Regions from separate parts of the Bacillus sp. FSL K6-3431 genome, predicted to be linked through region 4. Evidence: predicted binding sites of a transcription regulator. Region 4 holds the regulator's gene; each other region holds the start of a gene.

Region 1 (4,223 bases), 1.2 Mb from region 4:
TTCAAAAAGGTGCCAAATTAGAAACAAGAGGTTCGAGGCAGAAGGTTTTGAGGATCGGACTTGCACAGGATGTGCTGTCTTCTGTGTTGCTCATAGGGTGAGCGAACTTAACAGAAGAGCCTTCCTATACTAAGTAAGAACCTGAAAAACCGAGCAACGAAGAAATTCGCCGTTTATCATTTGGTGACCTTTTGAACATCCTTTTTGCTATTCTTTATCAAGCAACGGTATTTTTATCGTAATAACAGTACCGGAACCTGGATTAGAGTCAATAGTTATTTCTCCCTCTAAAATCACAACTCGTTCTTTCATACCTAAAAGGCCAAATGAATCATTTTTCCTATCCGTAAGATCAAAACCTATACCATTATCTTTAATAATCAAAAAAACACTATCTTCTCGTATTTCAATTTTAACTTGTATTTGTTCTGCTTGTGCATGTTTAAGTGCATTTTGGACAGCTTCCTGGATAAGTCGAAAGAGCGCCACTTCATATTTTGAAGAAAGTCTTTTATCTTTTCCAAGATGAACAAACCGAATAACAATATTCTTATTATAATCTTCGGTCGATGCTAGGTATTTTTTGAGGGTCGGGATCAATCCTAGATCATCAAGTGCCATAGGTCGTAAATCATAAATGATTCTACGTACATCATACAATGCCGATCGGATCATTTCCTTTAGGCTTCTAATTTCTAGAAGTGATTGCTCCGGTCCTTGTTCCTTATGTACTCTTTCTGCCAAATCTGATCGAATCAACACGTTGGCTAATAGTTGTGCAGGCCCATCATGGATTTCTCGAGATAAGCGCCGTCTTTCTTCTTCCTGCGCTTCAATGATCCTTAGACCAAAGTCCTGTTTCATTTTGGCATCTTCCAACACTTCGCCAATTTCTTTAATATCACTCACTAAATAATTAGCAACAATGGTAACCTGTGATACTAGTGTTTCTGCACGCACAATTGTTTCTTGCAACGCCACCAGCTGTCTTTCCAACTCATCACGTCGTAATCTCAATTGTTTTTCAGATTGTTGACTAACTAACAATCTAGCATGTAACGCATGTGCATTTTCATATACCTCACGGACCTGAGATTCTGTAAAGTTGTTAAAATTCTTACTCACTTGCGATAAACGCTTCCGTGCCAACCTCGTCTTAATTTCTAAACTATCACCCTCATCAATATGCTTATTCACTTGTTCCTTAATTACCTTTAATTCAGCAACTAATGATTGATGGTCTGCGCGGCATTGCTCACCAATTCGAAAGATCTCATCTTTACTTTGATCGACAGTTGTGATCATTGTATCCACTATATAATCTAATGTTTTTACGTCGATTTTTCTTAAAGGCATCTTTTCCTCCTAGGATACCCTATTTTTGGATTCATTTTATTTTATAATATAATGAAAAGTATATACGATATTTAATTATATCTTCAACCAATCGCATCCTTTTATACTAAATAAACTTATAAGTTATATCCGCACTAACTTTATACCCATAAACACGAATGTAAATCCTCATTTTTAAACAATTAATCTTAAAGGATGAGATTTTCACAGTATAGAGTCCATTTTGATTCTGTATAGTAATTATATCATGTATAGTAATGAGTGTTGATAAACATTGAGCTTTCGTATTGTTTTGTATATTGTTGTTCATTACCGGCAAATTGGCATACGATCGAATGGAACGTTTGTGCACTTAATTAGCTGTATGGTTTATTATATATCTAGATTTGAAAATAAAAAAGTCTAGTCTCAAAAACGAGATATGATTGAAATCAAATAGTAATAATAGATATACTATTTGATTTCATTTCAAAGGTATTTATTTTGTACCCGTTAGAAATACCTAGTGTACAATTAACATTAAAATCCCCGCTCTTTTTGAACGGGGGGGTTTCTAATTCACATTAACAATTATATTAACGCAAATTTTAACACGATCAATCTCTCCTATATCAAGATCAATCATTTTTATCCTAGCGTTCATCCTTCTTGAAGGGGTTTTAATCCGTTATAAAGTCTAAATTACTTATGCTTTGGTATTTGATCTTGTGTAAATCATTTGTCCTGTCCCTGATCCACAATAATTTATTTATTTCATCAACCCTTTCGAGCATGCCTTCTACCTCTTCAAAAAAGCCATCAAACCAGAGTTTAAATTTTAAAGGTAAATGAAATTCTAGTGCAGTGTGAATCTTCTCATCGATCTCCTCTAGCTGATATTCATCAAGTGAAAGCATACTCATTTTATAGTAGTCGTTATTCATTTCTTTTAACATGGCTACATGCTCAGGCAGCATCAAGCCTTGCCATTTTTTGTTTCCGCGATCTTTAATCATCATGCACCCTTCTTTTGTCGTAGAGGTCCGACTGAAAGGGTGTTATCCAACTTAAACGTGCGGAATTTCTTCCTGTAGTAGCAATATGCTTTAAAAGATACTTCATTAACATCGAGTACATTGATGATCCTTTGTGAAATAATTCCTTCATTATTAATATAAATCATTTCAACTTGTTATTTATTAGCTGCAGCACCATTAAGCAATCCTTCCATGTCAAAACTTCCCGAACGTTCGTTTGTATTATATATATAGCATAAGGTAACGTGTGTTTTATCACAACTGGGGAATTATTCAAATAAACAAACAAAAAAAGCCCTTCTCGAAGGGTTTAAAATGAATACAAAATATAAATATGTGTTAGGCCTACTTACTGCAAATGTGTTACTCAACTCCCCATTAATTGATCCGTTGTCCAGTTCAATAGAGAATTTTTGCTGACCTATGTTATTTATTTTTATATAAAAACTATATTTAATAAACTTTTCATCTATCTTAGTGACTAATGGATTTATTAATATATACTCATATTTCCCAGCATAGTTTTTTCCAAATTGACGTTAAGAGGATACAAATATTTCCCATTTAGTATCCGTCTTCAGCTTAATGTCAGGTACTGCTGTAATTGGGACTGAAGAGGTAACGAACAAAAAAAGCGTCCCTATTAACTATCACTTTACTCTCGGAGAATATCGACATTTGTATTGTGTTTATGCCATTTCCTTTAAGCATTGTTAATGCTTTAACTTTACTTTTAGCTTTTTCCTCGGTGCTATTATCAAATTTTAGAATCAAATCGCTATCTTCAGTTATAATAATGCGTGTCTTTGAATAAAAACTATACTGTGTTTCTGTAGTTGTCATAGCATCATTCTGAAATGTAGTATCAAAATAATTACCTAGGTTTACAAGATCAGTACCATACGCTTCCAATACTTCTATACCGTTTCTATTTTCAAAAACTGGATTTAAGAAGTCCCACTGATCCTTCCATCAGTACCAATTGTAGCAACTTTCTCACTCATGGCTCTTCTGACTTCTTCTAATTTCAATTTATGCCCCTCACTCACCACATCCGCATAAGGTCTGTCTAGTATCTCATACGTCAAACCACCAAACGCACTAAGACGCTGTTTTACTTTACTGGCTGCAGCTCATTTTGTACGTTCTCCAAGTTCTAGAGGCTGCCGCTAATCATTTAGTCCGGTCAACACGCCAGGCTATTTTTATAGAATAAAAAAACCTCCTCAGTTACGAGGAGGTTACTGCAAATATGAACTAGAAGGTTACATCTATTGTTGCTCATGCTATTTTTCTTATACCCAGGCTTTGCTTATGAGATAATAATGTGTAAAAATATCTTTGTTCAACTAACGTGGCAGGTTAGTTCAACAAGGTATTCCAATCTTTGAGATATTTTTAGGAAAAGCCCAAAAGGAATATACTCCTTTTGGGCTTTGAAGGTAGTTTATCTAATATGGTTAAATAGGCTATCAAATTTCGTCACTAATTTAGTCTTCACTTTTCACCAACTGCTAATACCCAGTCATTACATCGTATGAAACTACCAATGGGATATTCAAAATCACATTCACCAATAAGCGAGAAACCGAGCTTGCGACAAATTACATTAGAAGCGGGGTTGGTGATTTTTGGGAAAGCGTGAACAAAACTATGCTTCTTTTCAGAATTAATATTAGCAATGGCTGTGGCTGTTGCATTTGTCGCTATCCCTTTACCTTGAAATGCAGCTAAAACACTCCAACCTATCTCATAAACAGGTTCTCCTTGCCAAATCGTATCCCAATAGCCGACACTACCAACGGTTTCAAGATTTGGAAGCAAGAGAATCTTGAACATACGTCCAGTTCC
Region 2 (4,223 bases), 340 kb from region 4:
ATTCATTCATTTCTGTAGGTTTTTTTAATACAATATTAGTCTCTTATTAGTGCGTAATCAAAAAGGTGCAAAATTAGGAACCGGAAAAATGGAGCAACGAAGAAATTCGCCGTTTATCATTTGGTCACTTTTTGAACAATCCTCTATTATGTACCTTCTGTCTAGATCCATTTTACTTTAGGCTCTGTTTTATTTTTAATCCGCTGAATATTAGCGCGGTGCCGATAAATAACGAAAAAAGCTAATGCAGATACAACTGCTATTAACGGCCATTCGCCAAATTCAAATATGAGACTGTATAAGAATGCAAAAATTCCTGCGATGATCGATGATAAAGATACATATTTGGATATTTTTAGACTGATTAAGAAAACGGCAATAACTAATAAAAACAGAAGTGGTTGAAAACCCAATAGAATGCCCGCAGACGTGGCTACTGCTTTACCACCTCGAAACCCAGCGAAAATAGGGAACATATGACCAATTACAGCTAATATTCCAGGAAGCAAGGGATGGATAACCATGTCCATGCCAAAAATGAATGGAAGAAATGTAGCGAATGTACCCTTCAATATGTCCGTGAGTGTGACAGCTATCCCTGCCTTCATACCCAATGTTCTAAATGTATTAGTTGCACCGAGATTTCCACTTCCATGCTGTCTAATATCTTTCCCGTAAAATAACTTCCCGACAATTAACCCTGATGGAATTGATCCTAATAAATAAGCTATTACAAGTATGAGTGCATACAACATATTCTTAACTCCTTTGCGCGAATCCTGTTCATTGATTGTACCATGAAGATTCTGTAAATGAAAAAAGTTTTTTAGTGCGTGTTCAAAAAGGTGCTAAATTAGAAACAAGAAGTTCGAGGCGAGAAGGTTTTGAAGATCGGACCTGCAACATGATGTGCTGACTTCTACGTTGCCAACAGGAAGTGGGCGCTTTTAGTAGAAGTTGTACCTATGCCAAACGAAGAAATTCGCCGCTTATCATTTGGTAACTTTTTGAACATCCTCTATATCAATTTACGAAAAAATAAAGATCATTAGTTGCAACAAAGATAATCCTGATTTACGATAGAGAGACAAAGGTGGAACAAGGGAGGAAATAAATAATGCCAGTAGAAAATCCTGATAGACAAGAACTTGGTCAAATATTAAAAAAAGCGAAAAGAATTGCAGTTGTAGGCCTAAGTGATAATCCAGATCGGACATCTTATACTGTATCTGAAGCAATGAAGTATGTTGGTTATGAAATCATTCCGGTTAACCCACAGGTTAAGGAAGTCTTTGGCGTAAAAGCTGTTGCATCATTAAAAGATATAGATGGTCATGTTGACATTGTTAATGTATTTAGACGTTCAGAATTTTTACCCGAGATTGCAAAAGAGTTTTCAGAAATCGATGCAGATGTATTTTGGGCACAACTCGGAGTAGAAAATGAAGAAGCTTACACGTTTTTGAAAGAGAAAGGTTATACTGTTGTTATGGATCGATGCATTAAAGTGGAACATGCTCTAACAAAATAACGGAACTGCAAGCGCCACGCTGCGCTTGCTTTTTTTCTGGATAGGAATCTTATGTTCTTTCGATAAAATTAGAAATCAGGTAATCCGTGTCTAATTTTGACGAATAGGTTGACTATGCTTGGGGTGAAGTTCTCTAGTCGGCTTTCTATACATATACTTGTCGTCGATAAGTTGGTGCCATATACTTTTCTTTAGCTAATAATCATCGTAGATAAGTAATAATAAGGTGCCTATTTGCCAAAACTATCGTCTGGGATATAAAATAGAAATACCATGTATAAAATTATGTGATATAATTATGCGAACAAATGTTTGTTTTAAGGCGGAAAGCCTGTTGCTGAAAGGGGAATATGAGTGGCACAAAATAAGATAGAATTTGACTATAATGATGAATCCATCCAAGTATTAGAAGGTTTAGAGGCTGTTAGAAAGCGGCCAGGGATGTATATTGGTTCGACAGATACAAGGGGATTACATCACCTTGTATATGAGATTGTCGATAACTCGGTAGATGAGGCACTAGCAGGTCATGGAAATGATATTATTATAAAAATTCATAAAGATAATAGTATAAGTGTAGAAGATAATGGTAGAGGTATGCCGACGGGAATGCACGCAACTGGAAAACCGACTACTGAGGTCATTTTGACTGTATTACATGCTGGTGGAAAGTTTGGTCAAGGTGGCTACAAAACGAGCGGTGGATTACATGGTGTTGGTGCTTCCGTAGTAAACGCATTATCGGAATGGTTAACCGTTACCGTTAAAAAAGATGGAGTTATATATGAACAACAATTTCATCATGGTGGCAAACCGAAAACAACGCTAGAAAAGATCGGAAAAACAAAACAGACTGGAACAACGATACATTTTAAACCTGACCCATCCATATTCAGCACATTAGTATATAATTATGATTCTTTGAGTGAGCGTTTACGAGAATCCGCCTTTTTGTTAAAAGGCTTTAAAATAGAATTATATGACTTGCGTAATGATGTACAAGATGTGTTTTGCTATGAAAACGGCGTGGAAGCATTTGTGGAATATTTAAATGGCGAAAAAGATGTGCTACATCAAGTTGCATCATTAGAAGGAAAATCAAATGAAATAGAAGTGGATTTTGCTTTTCAATTTAATGACGGATATTCGGAAAATATGCTTTCTTTTGTCAATAATGTTCGTACGAAAGACGGAGGCACACATGAAATAGGTGCTAGAACGGCAATGACAAGGGTATTTAATGAACATGCGCGCAGAACTGGATTATTAAAAGAGAAAGATAAAAATCTCGAAGGTTCAGATATAAGAGAAGGTCTTGCTGCCATTGTATCTGTAAGAATCCCGGAAAAAATGCTTCAGTTTGAAGGACAAACAAAGGGGAAACTCGGAACCAGTGAAGCACGCTCAGCCGTTGATACAGTTGTATCAGAGCATTTGGCCTATTTTTTAGCTGAAAATCATGCTGTTAGTACATTACTCGTTAAAAAAGCGGTTAAAGCTTCCCAAGCTCGTGAAGCAGCACGTAAAGCGCGTGAAGCAGCGAGAAGTGGTAAAAACCGTAGAAAATCAGATGCACTATTATCTGGCAAGCTGACACCTGCTCAATCTAGAAATCCGGAAAAAAATGAATTATACCTAGTGGAAGGTGACTCTGCTGGTGGGTCAGCAAAGCAAGGACGGGATAGACGCTTTCAAGCAGTCCTGCCACTACGAGGTAAGGTTATTAATACGGAAAAGGCTAAGCTACAGGATATTTTCAAAAATGAAGAAATCAATACGATTATTCATACGATCGGTGCAGGTGTTGGAACTGATTTTGTCGTTGGAGATACAAACTATGACAAAATTGTTATCATGACAGATGCTGATACAGATGGTGCTCATATTCAAGTACTATTACTTACCTTCTTTTACCGATATATGAAGCCATTACTTGAAGCAGGTAAAATCTTCATCGCTTTACCACCTTTATATAAAGTCAGTAAAGGAAGCGGTAAAAAAGAAGTGATTCAATATGCTTGGACAGATGAAGAACTCGGTGGTGTGATAAAAAAGGTTGGTAAAGGGTATATGCTCCAACGTTACAAAGGGCTTGGTGAAATGAACGCCGATCAACTTTGGGACACAACGATGAATCCTGAAACAAGAACGCTGATACGAGTGTTAATTGATGATGCTGCACGAGCAGAAAGAAGAGTTACAACATTGATGGGCGATAAGGTAGAGCCCCGCAGGAAATGGATTGAAGGTAATGTCCAATTTGGTATGGAAGAGGATCAAAGTATATTAGAAAACGATAATTTGATTACCGATAGGAGGCAATAAGTTCTTATGAACAAAGAAGAAATTTTTCAAGATTTACCGCTTGAAGATGTTATTAGCGATCGCTTTGGCCGCTATAGTAAATACATTATTCAAGAGCGTGCTTTGCCGGATGCTAGAGACGGTTTAAAGCCTGTTCAGCGTCGGATTCTATTTGCAATGCATACAGAAGGTAATACAGCGGAAAAAGGATTTAGAAAGTCAGCTAAAACAGTCGGAAATGTAATTGGTAATTATCATCCCCATGGGGACACATCTGTGTATGATGCGATGGTAAGAATGAGCCAATCGTGGAAAGGCAGAAAAATGCTTGTCGAAATGCACGGTAATAACGGAAGTGTAGATGGAGATCCTCCGGCAGCAATGAGAT
Region 3 (4,223 bases), 990 kb from region 4:
GTAGGGCTGATAGCCTGTACAAAAGAAGTCATACCATCCATGTGTCAGCGTAAATCTGGTCAGATAATTAATATTGCTTCCCAGGCCGGAAAGCTAGCAACGCCGAAATCTAGTGTGTATTCGGCATCGAAACATGCAGTCTTAGGATTTACGAATAGCCTTCGCATGGAAATGTCAAGATATGGCGTTCAAGTCATGGCGGTAAATCCAGGACCGATCCGAACGACATTTTTTGATAAAGCTGATCCAGAGGGTTCCTATTTAGAGAGCTTAGGCCGTTTTATGCTTGACACTGAGAAGGTGGCTGAAAATATTGTTGCTTCGATGCTTAGTAATCGTCGTGAAATCAACTTGCCCCGTTGGATGGATTTCGCTGGGACACTTCATACCTTGATGCCTAGAGTGGTAGAACGTCTTGGTAGAAAAGCATTTTTTAAAAAATAGGATATCGTGAAATGAAGAAATTATTGTATAGGAAGAAGGGAAATCTGTGATTGTAAAAACAGAACAGGATTTATTAGAGCTAAAAGAGATTGGTAAAGTAGTTGGCAAGATTCGGGATGAAATGATTCAGAAAACGAAGCCAGGCGTGACAACAAAGGAATTAGATGATTTTGCTGGGGAACTTTTCGAAAAGCACGGTGCGATTTCGGGACCTAAAGGTGAATATGATTTTCCAGGATTCACTTGTATAAGTGTGAATGAAGAAGTAGCACATGGGATTCCGGGAGAGCGTGTCATTCAAGAAGGGGACCTGGTAAATATTGATGTTTCAGGTTCTAAAAATGGTTATTTTGCGGATACAGGTCTTTCTTTTGTTGTAGGCGATGGAGATCCAATTTTATTTAAGCTTTGTGAAGTAGCGAAAAAGGCATTTGAAGCAGGGGTTGCTAAACTGAAAGTGGGCTCCAAAAAAAGTGGAATCGGCAAAGCTGTGTATAGCACTGCCAAGCAGCATGATTTAACTGTTATTAAAAACCTTACGGGACATGGAGTTGGCTTATCCTTACACGAATCTCCAGATCATATATTGAACTACTATGATCCGTGGGATAACGAGATTCTACATGAAGGTGTTGTTCTTGCTTTTGAACCATTTATCTCGAATGGAGATGAAGAGGTGGATGAACAGGACGATGGATGGACATTTTCTACTAAAAATAAAAGTTTTGTTGCCCAAATTGAACATACAGTGATCGTTACCAAAGAAGGTCCTGTAATTATTACACTTTAAAAAAACCCTTTATTCTCATTTGAGGATAAAGGGTTTTTTTGTAAAAATAAGAAAGTATATAAATTCATTTGAAACTTGGCCTTTCTATGTCTAGCTCCAGCGCCCAACGACTAGCAAACTTCAGGATTCTTCCTACGATAAGTCAACATCGGTTCGCCTTACGTGTATAGCTCTAGGCGCAAGGGGCTCGAGTCATAAGTCAATCCGTCAAGAATGTAAAGCCCAACCTTCTCCTCGCCGTTTTGTCTTATGCTTGTCACCCCTGAACGAGCGCCTTACGCTTTTCGTGGCTTACCGTGTTTCCTTTATCTCGGGCCCACACAAGTGGGTCACATCGGTGTTGCCACAGGACGTGGCGATCTTAACCGATGATCCATTTTGTTTGTACGTCGCTAAACGAGCGCTTCCGCTTTTCCTAATATCCAGAAAAAAATACCATTGAATAATAAAGCATATTCGGATAGACTGTTGGATATATTAGAACAAACGTTCCTTTTATGGAGGAGAGAAAAATGAGTGTGGATTACAGCAAACTGCCTAGTGATAAAATATTATGCATTGATATGAAAAGTTTCTATGCGAGCTGTTCAGCTGTCATGCTCGGTCTTAATCCACTCAAATGTTATCTAGCTGTTGTCGGAAACTTAAGCCAGCCTGGAAGTGTTGTTTTGGCTGCGTCACCATGTTTGAAAAAAGAGTATGGGATAAAAACTGGTTCTCGTTTGTTTGAAATTCCAAAAGACGCAGGGATTCACCTTGCAGAAGCAAAGATGAGCACATATTTGCGAATTTCGACTGAAATCAATCGTCTTCTCAATCGTTATGTTCCGAAAGAAGCGATTCATGTGTACAGTGTCGATGAAAGCTTTATCAAAATCGATGGAACAAACCAGTTATGGGGTGATGCATACTCGGTCGCCGAGAAAGTGAAGGATGATTTGCTGCGAGAGTTCCAGCTTACATGCTCCATCGGCATTGGACCAAATATGCTTCTTTCAAAGCTATGCCTTGATCTCGAAGCAAAACATTCAGGTATTGCGGAATGGATATACGAGGACATACCTAAAAAACTGTGGCCGGTGTCTCCGTTACGGAAAATGTGGGGAATTGGAAGGCAAGTAGAGAAGAAACTCAATAACATGGGGATTTTTAATGTCGGTCAACTTGCACACTACGATCTCGGTTTACTGGAAAAGAAATTTGGAGTAATGGGAAATCAGTTGTATTACCATGCAAGGGGAGTTGATTTATCAAAATTGGGCGCTCCGATAATGGAAGGACAAATTAGCTTTGGTAAAAGCCAGATTTTACTTCGTGATTACAAAGAAAAATCGGAAATTATATGTGTGATTCTTGAGATGTGCGAAGAAGTAGCAAGAAGAGCCCGCGAGCACGGAAAAGCTGGGAGAACAATCAGTCTTGGTATTGACTACAGCGATCGCGAGTTTGGAGGCGGATTTCTTCGGTCACGCTCAGTCGAAGAGCCGACAAATATAACGATGGATATTTATCGTGTATGCCTAGAATTAATGGCAAATCATTATACTGGAAAAACGGTGCGGAAAATTTCTATCGGTTTGTCCAATATTGCAGACGATCGCGTCTTCCAGATGAATTTATTTGAACCTAAAAAAATACATGAACGGAACCTGGGCTATATCGTTGATAAAATCCGCCGTCGACACGGGGCGGCTTCAATCCTTAGAGCGGTCTCCTATACAGAAGCAGGAACAGCACTAAAGAGGGCAGCTCTAGTCGGTGGGCATAAAGCGTAAGGGAGTGTATAAGCATGATTCACGATCGGATAAAATGGAACTCGCTCATGCTTCCCGAACATGTAGCAATGTTGCGCAACTGGGCAGCTGAGGATATACATGAAGAACCAAAGGAATTAGATGAACAGAAATTGGAACAATTGAACGAAATAGCGATAGAAGCAATGGCATGTGGAAAGAAGTAATGATTCACTACTTCAAAAAAATCATTATGAAGAATTAATTGCTATAATTCATGATTTTGATATGTTGCAAAAGGAATTCTGTCTTGTCGATCAGAGTGGATCAGTATAGGATTTTAATTGAGAGTATCGATCAGATCAAAATAGTAGATGAAGTATGAGAAAAGGGCCCTGACTGAAAGGCCTTTTCAGTCAAGAGTTTCTCCACCCTATAATACTTTTTCGGCTCTGACACAGGATTCAAACGTTCCTTTATGGGCTCCATCGCAAAAAGGCTTTTTGCTTGAAAGACCGCAGCGGCAAAGAGAGAATGCTTTTTTCGTTTCGAATACATTACCATCTGCATCAATAAGCTCTACATCACCAGTTACGCGGTAAGATCCATTATCCAATACTTTAATTTGTACCTTTTCCATATGAAAACCTCCATTTGTAAAATAAGCAATCTCTTAAATAGTAGGAGGAATTCGAGCGAAATGCAACCTCTTTCCATGTTTGACTATGTTATGATAGGAGAAAGAAGTAAAAAGAAAGGTGTGCATCCCTATGGTCAAACTTACAATTACACCAAAAGCGGCAGAACAAATAAATATGAAAATGATCAATAAAGATTTGATGTTAAAGTTGAAATATGAAACCGAAGGCAACGGCTGTGTGATGAATGGTGTACCTATGCTCGAACTGATTGAAAAACGAGAACTCGACGACGATGAGATCCAATTTGAAACAGATATCATGCCCGTCATTATGGAAAAGTCGAAAATTATCTTTTTTGCAGATCAATTGAAAATAGATTATTCAACAGAAGCGCAATCATTCCGGCTCGTGAGCCCGGACCAGATCCTAAATGGACGTATGGCATGCAAAGTGATATCCAACTGAAATACCATTCTTTGTAATCAAAAAAATAATACTACCTGACAGCAATTTGCGAAGGGCACTGAAAAAGTCCTCTTAAAGTAGAGGAACTATTAAACTCAGTTGTTGATTTGCGCTCCAGGCGCTTCGCTTTCCGTTGGGGTATCCCCAGCC
Region 4 (4,223 bases):
GTGCCTTATCAAGTGCCTTCCAAAAATCTCGATAATAATATCTATTATTCTTTATTCCATATCTTAGTAGATTTGTAGCGATAAATGCCCTCTATAAACTTATATAGAGGTTTTTTGTATGAAAGAAAAGATCATCAACTCTAGCAAAAATTTTATTGAAAATTACTCATAGTCTATTATTTGTTTCATATAAATGAATAATAACTACATTCACACTAAGGATTGAAGCCGATGCTAAAAATTGCTGCAAGATCTATGCTATCCATCATAGCTATTTTCTGTTTAATATCCATCATAGCTTTTTCCAGTTTGAAAATAAGTTACTTATCATTCATAGGGAACGATGATTCAAGAACGATGTCATTTCTATATATTATGTCACTTGAAAATCATTCACTCCAATCTGTTTTGCCGTATTCACAGAAACGGTCTCTTGGTAAGGATGCATTGGCATTACTGACGAATATTAATTTGAATGATATGAAGACATTTCTGATTAGTGAAATCCCAGGTTTATATGCAGCTAGTCCTAAAATACTTATAGCAGGAGAAGGGACAGATTTTACTAATTTGCCGATTGAGTCGCCCCCTCCAGCAGATTTTGGTAAAGAAGAGAAAAGTGAAACAAAAGTGGAGGAGCCAAAGGAAGAAGCAAAGAATCAAACAAAGGACTTTACAGCTTATATTTATCATTCACATACTCGGGAATCATATTTGCCAATGTTACAAGGGGATCAAGCATCAGATAAAGAAAAAAATGTGACATTACTAGGAAAAAGACTAGGTCAAAAATTAGAAGAAAAAGGAATAAAGACTTTAGTAGACACAACGGATGTAGAAGGAATACTTAAACAAAGGAACATGAAGTACTATCAGTCATATTCAGTATCACGTGAACTAGTTACAGAAGCGATGAATCAAAATAAAAAAGTTGAACTTATTTTCGATATTCATCGGGATTCACAAAGAAAGGATGTTACAACTGCCACAATTAACGGTCAGAAGTTTGCAAAACTCTTTTTTGTTGTAGGGTTAGGGCATCCAAACTATGAAAAAAATCTAAAGTTTGCTGGTAAGCTTCACAACATGATAAAAGCAAAATATCCAAATCTTTCAAGAGGAGTGTATGAAAAACCCAGAGATAATTTTAACAATGGAATCTATAATCAAGATTTAGCTGGTAAATCTTTGGTGATAGAAATCGGTGGTATTGATAATAATCTTGAAGAATTAAATCGCACAGTAGATGTGCTTGCAGAAATCGTAAGTGAATATTACTGGGAGGATTCAGTAGAAGCAAGTAAAACAAAATAAAGCCTTGACATCTTAATTGATGCAAAGGCTCCGTTAGCTTTTTAATGAATAACTTGGCGATACAAACCAATTACTTTTCCAAGAATAGAAACTTCATGTAAAATAATCGGCTCCATATTGGAATTCTCTGGTTGCAGTCGGAAATAGTCTTTTTCTTTAAAAAATCTTTTTACTGTTGCTTCATTTTCTTCTGTCATTGCAACAACGATTTCTCCATTATTAGCTGTTTGTTGTTGTCGAACAATCACATAGTCGCCATTTAATATCCCAGCTTCGATCATACTTTCGCCGACAATTTCTAGCATAAACACATGTTCATCAGTAGGCACCAATTGTTCTGGAAGTGGAAAATATTCTTCAATATTTTCGATTGCAGAAATAGGTAAACCTGCAGTAACTTTACCTACAAGAGGGACATTAACCGTATTTTGACGTGGAATATGATCTTCATCTATTTTGAGAATCTCTATTGCACGGGGCTTAGTCGGATCTCTTCTAATGAAGCCTTTGCTTTCAAGCCTGGATAAATGTCCATGAACTGTAGAGCTTGAAGCAAGTCCGACTGCCTCACCGATTTCACGAACAGATGGTGGATATCCTTTTGATTTAACCTCTAATTTAATGAAGTCTAAAATATCCTGTTGTCGTTTTGATATTTTCAACATTATTTTCACGCTCCATTTTTTATATATATTTTAACTGTATTATATCACGGAAAATGCCCGCATACAAACATAAGTTCGAAAAAGTGTTGACTTCAAACATGTGTTCGATTTATACTAATGTTAACAAACAGAACAAACATTCGAAAGAGGGATATAGGATGAATTATATATGGAAAAAGTATTCTTTTGCTATAATCTTATTTATTTTAACTTTTGTGATGGGAATCTATGTTATTTTTAGTTCAAATAGTAATACAAATGAGTATGTTATCATTACTGTTCAAGATGGAGAATCACTATGGTCAATTTCTGAGAGATACGCTCATAATTTAGGTGTGACCACTTCAGAATTTGTTAATATGTTAGAAGAGAAGAATGAATTAAAACATAAGTTAATAAAAAGTGGAGAGCAGTTAAAGGTGCCAACACCAAATGAAAAATTAGATAACTTAGATAATCATGAAAGACAATTTGTTATTCAAACAGAATAAGGATGTGGAACAAAAGTGAAAGCAATTATTTATTGCCGCGTTAGTACAGAGAAAGAAACACAGGAAACATCCCTAATAAGGCAAGAGGAAGAACTTTTGGAAGCGGCGAATAAATGGAATTTAGAAGTCGATTCAGTTATTTGCGATCGGTTTAGCGGCTACGAGTTAGATCGACCGGGCGTATTGATAATGTTGGAAAAAATTCAAAAAGAAAATATCGATGCGATTCTTATCCAAGATGAAACAAGACTTGGTAGAGGGAATGCAAGAATCGCATTGTTACATTGCTTAATGAAGGCAGGCGTGAAATTATATAGTTTTTCTCACCATGGTGAACTTGAGATTTCTGAAACAGATTCAATGGTTCTTGACATAATAAGTATGGTTGAAGAGCATCAGCGAAAGCTCCATAATTTTAAAATTAAAAAGGGAATGAAGCGTGCGATAGCACGGGGATACCGCCCTGAAAAAAATTTAAAAAACAAAGGAAATGTTGAGGGGAGAGATCGAAAGGATGTCCCCTTGGAGGAAATAATTCGCTTCCGAAAAAATGGTCTTACGTTTGCAGAAATCGCGGCGACGATGAGAGGTTTTGGATATGATGTATCTAAAGCTACCGTACATAGAAGATTTCAAGAGTATACGCTTGAAACAGAACAGATTGGAAATACAAATAGTTCATGAGAAGATAGATGATTTGATGTCTGTCTTCTTTTTTAGTATATTTGTTTTAATTAATGACATATCGATTGGGTTTGGCTCTTGACCAAATGTAATCGTAAAAGGAGTTTTAAAGATGTTGCCAAAAGAAAAACTGGCTAGAATTAATGAGCTAGCCAAAAAAGCAAAAACACAAAAGTTAACATCCTCTGAGGCGAAAGAACAATCAAAGTTAAGGGCAGAATATTTGAAAACCTTTCGTGCTTCCATGACACAAACAATTGAAAATGTACGTGTATATGATGCGAATGGCGAAGATGTAACTCCAGATAAAGTGAAAAAGTTACAGGGAATAAAGAAATTACACTAAACCGGAATTCCCGGTTTTTTTTGTAAGGCTATAAGTGGTGTTTATAGATACGAGATTGGTAAGAAATTCTTATCTTTGTCTGGATTCAAGATGTCTACACAGCGATATTCATGGTAAAAGTCTGAAATAACATATACCAACATCGTTTATTAACAACTTTCTTATCTGTACTAGAAGAACAAAAAATACTGAAGTGAGTCACAATGAAATGGAGACAAAGCGGAGGTAATTTGTATGGTTCTCATACAAATAATTACATGAAAATTTAAAAAGGTTGTTAATTCAACAAATTACCACTATTATAGAAGAGAGAAAATGGAGAGAAAGGTTGATATGAATGTTTGAAAAGGTAGATCAATTAGCAGTAAACACAATTAGAACTTTATCAATTGACGCAATCGAAAAGTCTAATTCTGGTCATCCGGGATTGCCTATGGGAGCAGCTCCAATGGCATACACACTTTGGACTCGCTTTATGAATCATAATCCGAAAAATCCAGCGTGGTTTAATCGTGATCGATTTGTTTTATCTGCAGGTCATGGTTCTATGTTGCTATATAGCTTGCTTCATTTGTCTGGCTATGGAGTAGAGATGAATGATATTAAAAACTTCCGCCAATGGGGTAGTAGAACTCCTGGACATCCTGAATATGGATTTACGCCTGGAGTAGAGGCTACAACAGGACCACTTGGGCAAGGAATTGGTATGGCAGTTGGTATGGC

Evidence for each region. The regulator LexA, encoded in region 4, represses DNA repair genes until DNA is damaged. The targets are predictions, from matches to a motif close to CGAACATATGTTCG.
Region 1: a site for LexA is predicted at 2,579-2,592, ahead of MHB53_RS11565 (YolD-like family protein). Genes of this name have one in related genera too.
Region 2: a site for LexA is predicted at 1,833-1,846, ahead of parE (DNA topoisomerase IV subunit B). Genes of this name have one in related genera too.
Region 3: a site for LexA is predicted at 1,714-1,727, ahead of MHB53_RS00040 (Y-family DNA polymerase). Genes of this name have one in related genera too.

Annotation. Positions count from the first base shown of each region.
Region 1 is NZ_JBBOCT010000001.1:2,248,036-2,252,258, forward strand. Features, by position in the region: gene MHB53_RS11560 (sensor histidine kinase) at 208-1,356, opposite strand; gene MHB53_RS11565 (YolD-like family protein) at 2,016-2,351, opposite strand; gene MHB53_RS11570 (GNAT family N-acetyltransferase) at 3,870-4,223, opposite strand, start outside.
Region 2 is NZ_JBBOCT010000001.1:662,592-666,814, reverse strand. Features, by position in the region: gene plsY (glycerol-3-phosphate 1-O-acyltransferase PlsY) at 162-755, opposite strand; gene MHB53_RS03230 (CoA-binding protein) at 1,118-1,531, shown strand; gene parE (DNA topoisomerase IV subunit B) at 1,886-3,856, shown strand; gene parC (DNA topoisomerase IV subunit A) at 3,863-4,223, shown strand, end outside.
Region 3 is NZ_JBBOCT010000001.1:6,226-10,448, forward strand. Features, by position in the region: gene MHB53_RS00030 (SDR family NAD(P)-dependent oxidoreductase) at 1-444, shown strand, start outside; gene map (type I methionyl aminopeptidase) at 491-1,234, shown strand; gene MHB53_RS00040 (Y-family DNA polymerase) at 1,747-3,009, shown strand; gene MHB53_RS00045 (YolD-like family protein) at 3,024-3,194, shown strand; gene MHB53_RS00050 (CDGSH iron-sulfur domain-containing protein) at 3,401-3,607, opposite strand; gene MHB53_RS00055 (iron-sulfur cluster biosynthesis family protein) at 3,738-4,073, shown strand.
Region 4 is NZ_JBBOCT010000001.1:999,819-1,004,041, reverse strand. Features, by position in the region: gene spoIIP (stage II sporulation protein P) at 232-1,314, shown strand; gene lexA (transcriptional repressor LexA) at 1,356-1,979, opposite strand; gene yneA (cell division suppressor protein YneA) at 2,138-2,470, shown strand; gene MHB53_RS05080 (YneB family resolvase-like protein) at 2,486-3,154, shown strand; gene MHB53_RS05075 (DUF896 domain-containing protein) at 3,267-3,500, shown strand; gene tkt (transketolase) at 3,838-4,223, shown strand, end outside.